DNA from 2 places in the Apilactobacillus micheneri genome. Region 1 is predicted to be linked to the other one. Evidence: predicted binding sites of a transcription regulator. Region 1 holds the regulator's gene; the other holds the start of a gene.

Region 1 (2,480 bases):
GATCATGTGAAATGATTAATAATGCTCCTGGATATCCCTTAATGTAATTTTCTAACCAAGATATAGTTTTAACGTCAATATGATTAGTAGGTTCATCAAGAATTAATAAGTCTCTTTTTTCCAATAATAATTTAGCCATAGCTAATTGAGTTTGTTGACCACCAGATAATTCATTAATCTTTTTATTATATGAGTCTTTTTTAAAACCAAATCCCGCAAGTACTGACCTAATCTCTGCTTCATATCCAAAGCCATTTTTGGCTAAAAATGTTGCCTGTAATTTATCATATATTTTACTAATCTCTGCTAGCTTTTCAGGGTTATCAATGACTTTAGGATCAGCCATTTTTTGTTCATATTCGTGTATTTTTGTTTCTAATTCACGTAGCTCTTTAAAAACAGATTCCATTTCTTCTATAATAGTTCTTTTTGACCTTAAGCCAGTATTTTGGGCCAAATACCCAATTGTTAAGCCATTTTTAGTTGTAACGTTTCCTTCATCAATCGATTCTTTACCTAAAATCATCTTTACTAATGTTGATTTACCAGCACCGTTACGACCCACTAAGCCAACTTTACCATTTTCTGGAATGCTCATATTTACATTTGTGAAAAGATCTTCTCCACCAAAACGTTTTGTTAACTTATTAGCTTGTAAAATAATCAAACTATTCACCTCCTGTAAGTGATTATAAATATAACAATACTAGTCATTTTAGCACATAACGTATATATTATTAAAATTATACAACTATAAAAGATTGAAAAGCATTTCACAATCAATATTTTTGTGTTAAAATTATAGTTCGTTATGTGTAAAACTCAAGAGGAGGCAATGGACATGAAAATTCCTAGGGCAACAGCAAAAAGATTGCCTATGTATTATCGATATCTTAGTGGATTGCATGGTGCGAAAGTTAAGCGTATTTCTTCAAGTACTTTTGCCGATGCAGTTCAAGTTGATTCAGCAACAATTAGAAGAGATCTTTCTTATTTCGGTGCCCTTGGTAAACGTGGCTATGGATACGATGTTGATGACTTATTAGATTTCTTTAAAAAGATTTTAAATCAAGATCATTTAACAAATGCAGCATTGGTAGGATTAGGTAACTTAGGCCAAGCATTATTGCATTTTAATTTTCACAAAGATAGTAATGTGAGAATTTCTGCAGCATTTGATATTCATGATAATATGATTAATACTGTTCAAAGTGGTGTACCAGTATATGATGTTAATGATCTTGAAAAACAATTAAGTGAACAACAAATTGAAGTTGTTATTTTAACAGTTCCAACAGGAGTAGCTCAAAAAATTTGTGATCAAGCGATTGCTGGTGGAGCTAAGGGAATTATGAATTTCACTTCTAAAAGATTGTCAGCTCCTAAAAATGTCAGAGTACAAAATGTAGATTTAACAAATGAATTACAAACACTTATTTACTTTATTGAACATTATGATAATTAAAAATAAATACTAATTTCCAAGTACTTTCATAAATTATGAAGGTACTTTTTTATTAAGCATCTTTCTTGCATTTAATCATAAAACATAATATATTAATAATTGTAATTAGCACTCTTTTATATTAAGTGCTAACGATTATTAAATGTTAATTGGAGGGATAGTAACAATGTTAAAACCATTAGGTGATCGTGTTGTTATTGAAACACAAAATGAAGAAGAAAAGACGGTTGGTGGCATTGTTTTAGCTAATAATGCTAAAGAAAAACCACAAACTGGAAAAGTTATTGCTGTTGGATCTGGACGTATTCTAGATAATGGCAAAACATTAGAACCATCTGTTAAAGCTGGGGATAAAGTACTGTTTGATAAATATGCTGGAACTTCAGTTGACTATGATGGAAAATCTTACTTAATTTTGCATGATAAGGACATTGTTGCGATTATTGATTAATAAATTAATTATTAAAAATTTAATGAGGTGAAGTATTTATGGCTAAAGAAGTAAAATTTTCTGAAGATGCTAGAAATTCAATGCTAAGAGGTGTTGATAAATTAGCCAATACTGTAAAAACAACTTTAGGACCAAAGGGTCGTAATGTTGTTTTGGAAGAATCAGCTGGTAATCCTAACATTACTAATGATGGTGTAACCATTGCTAAATCAATTGATTTACAAAATCATTTTGAAAACATGGGAGCTAAATTAGTTTCTGAAGTTGCTTCAAAGACTGATGATATTGCTGGTGATGGTACTACTACTGCTACTGTTTTAACCCAAGCTATCGTCAATGAAGGAATGAAAAACGTTACTGCTGGTGCTAATCCAGTTGGTATTCGTCGTGGAATTGAAAAAGCTACTAAGGTTGCTGTAGATAAGTTACATAGCATGTCACATGAAGTTAAAAATAAAAATGATATTGCTCAAATTGCTTCAATTTCTGCAGATAATCCTGAAGTAGGTAACTTAATTGCAGATGCTATGGAAAAAGTAGGTAATGATGGGGTTATTACTGTTG
Region 2 (2,480 bases), on a different contig from region 1:
GATAATTAAAAAATACATAAGGAGTACTCAAATATGCTACTTGGCAGCATTGAGGCGGGCGGCACTAAATTCGTTTGTGCCGTTGGTAATAACGATTATCAAATTGTTGATAGTGTAGTGATCAAAACAACGACGCCCGAAGAAACATTTGAAAAAACAATTAACTTTTTTAAAAAATATAAAGATTTGGTGGCTTTAAGTATTGCCTCTTTTGGTCCCATTGAAATTAGAAAAAAATCATCAAAATATGGATATATCACTGATACACCTAAAGAAGGATGGTCTAATGTTAACTTTTTAGGAACTATGAAGGATGCTTTTAATATTCCTATATATTGGACAACTGATGTTAATGGGTCTGTATATGGTGAATATATTAACTTTAAAAAACATGGTAAAGATTTAGATTCCATCGTTTACTATACAATTGGAACTGGGGTTGGTGCTGGAATCATCATTAATGGTAAATTCATCGGTGATATGGGACATCCAGAACTAGGCCATGTAAAATTAAAGCGTCATACCGATGATCTTAATTTTGCAGGTATTTGCCCTTATCATAAAGATTGTTTAGAGGGCTTAGTATCTGGCCCTACTTTTGAAAAAAGGGTGGGTAAAAAAGGTCAAGATGTTCCATTAAATAACCATGTTTGGGATATCATGGCTTACTATGTAGCACAAGCAGCTGTTCAAATGACTTTGACTTTTCGTCCAGAAAAAATCATTTTTGGTGGCGGAGTAGTCAGTGAAACATTCCTTAAAAAAGTAAGAGCAGAATTTGAAAAGCTACTAAATGGATATATCACAATTGATAATGTAGACGATTATATTATCATGCCATTAATTGACGATAATGGTTCAGCAACTTATGGTAATTTTGCATTAGCATCATCATTAATAAATAAAAACTAAGTGCATTTATGCACAATATAATTATTAATTAAAAAAATATAAAAATAATTGAAAAATAAGCACAACTTGTAAACCCTTTCATAGCAAAGATTTACTTGATGTGCTTATTTTTTATCGATTATTTTTCAATAAATTTTCCACAAAATGCTTTCTTTTTTTGAAAAATGAGTTATCATAATAGTTGTAAGATTGTGAAATGATTAATTAATCATTTTACACAAGAAATTAATAAACTTGAAATTCAATATGAAAGGATCTTGAATTATGAAAGCATTAGTTTTAACTGGTAAGAAACAATTAGAAATTCAAAATACTGAAAAACCTGAACCAAAGGCTAACGAAGTTGTTGTAAATGCTAAGTACGCTGGTATCTGTGGTACTGACTACGCATTATACAATGGACTTCCAGGTTCAGCTCCAGCTGTTCCTCCAATCGTTTTAGGACATGAAAACTCAGGTGTTATCTCAGCTGTTGGATCAGACGTTACTGATTACAAAGTTGGTGACCGTGTAACTGTTGACCCTAACATTTACTGTGGTAAATGTAAGTACTGCCGTACTGGACGTCCTGAATTATGTGAAAACTTATCAGCCGTTGGTGTTACTAGAAACGGTGGATTAGAAGAATACTTCACTGCTCCTACACAAGTTGTATACAAATTACCTGAAAATGTTGATTTAAAATCAGCTGCTACATGTGAACCAATTTCATGTGCCGTTCACGGTATGGACTTATTAAGCATCAAACCTTACCAAAACGCTCTAGTTATTGGTGATGGTTTCATGGGTCTAATCTTTGCTCAATTACTAAAATCATATGGTGTTAAATCAGTTACTCTAACTGGTCGTCATGATGACAAATTAGCTACTGAAAAGGAAAAGACTGGTGCTGATAAAGTTATCAACACTACTAAAGAAAAGATTCCTTCAGAATATGATGTTGTTATCGAAGCTGTTGGTCAACCAGCTACTCAAGAACAAGCTGTTGAAGCAACAGTTAAGGGTGCTCAAGTATTAATGTTCGGTGTTGGTGCTCCTAACCAAAAATTCGAAATGAACACTTACGAAGTATTCCAAAAACAATTAACTATCCAAGGTGCATTCATCAATCCTAACTCATTCGAAGATGCTATTGCATTACTACAAAGCAAGGGTGTAGATGTTGCTGACATTATTGATAATGTTATCAGCCTAGAAGATGTTGAAGGCGTTCTAAACGGTACTTCAGATCTTAAAGGTAAATGTGTAGTTAAAGTTTCTGACTAATTATTTGGAGGATAAAATTATGGCTTTAAACGATTACTTTGATGGATTACAACATGTTGGAATCCCTTCAAAAGATTTAGATAAGACAATTGAATTCTACAAAGCATTAGGCTTTGACCAAGCTGGCGCATTCCACAATGGTGAAAACCGTTGTGCATTCATGAGATATGGTAATTTAACCATTGAAACATGGGAAGGCGATCCAGTTGCTATGGAAAATGGTGCTATCAACCATCTTTCTATGAACTGTACTGATGTTGATAAAGCATTTGAAGCTGCTAAAGAACAAGGTTTCAATGTTT

The links. The regulator Rex, encoded in region 1, represses fermentation and respiration genes when NADH is low (regulators of the CRP and FNR family bind a similar motif). The targets are predictions, from matches to a motif close to TTGTGAANTANTTCACAA.
Region 2: DY123_RS04330 (zinc-dependent alcohol dehydrogenase family protein) is a predicted target of Rex. The motif match lies at 1,102-1,119, and genes of this name have one in related genera.

The regions. Positions count from the first base shown of each region.
Region 1 is NZ_QUBI01000006.1:40,877-43,356, reverse strand. It holds gene DY123_RS06545 (ABC transporter ATP-binding protein) at 1-667, opposite strand, end outside; gene DY123_RS06540 (redox-sensing transcriptional repressor Rex) at 836-1,465, shown strand; gene groES (co-chaperone GroES) at 1,632-1,916, shown strand; gene groL (chaperonin GroEL) at 1,955-2,480, shown strand, end outside.
Region 2 is NZ_QUBI01000003.1:123,580-126,059, forward strand. It holds gene scrK (fructokinase ScrK) at 34-912, shown strand; gene DY123_RS04330 (zinc-dependent alcohol dehydrogenase family protein) at 1,177-2,178, shown strand; gene DY123_RS04335 (VOC family protein) at 2,198-2,480, shown strand, end outside.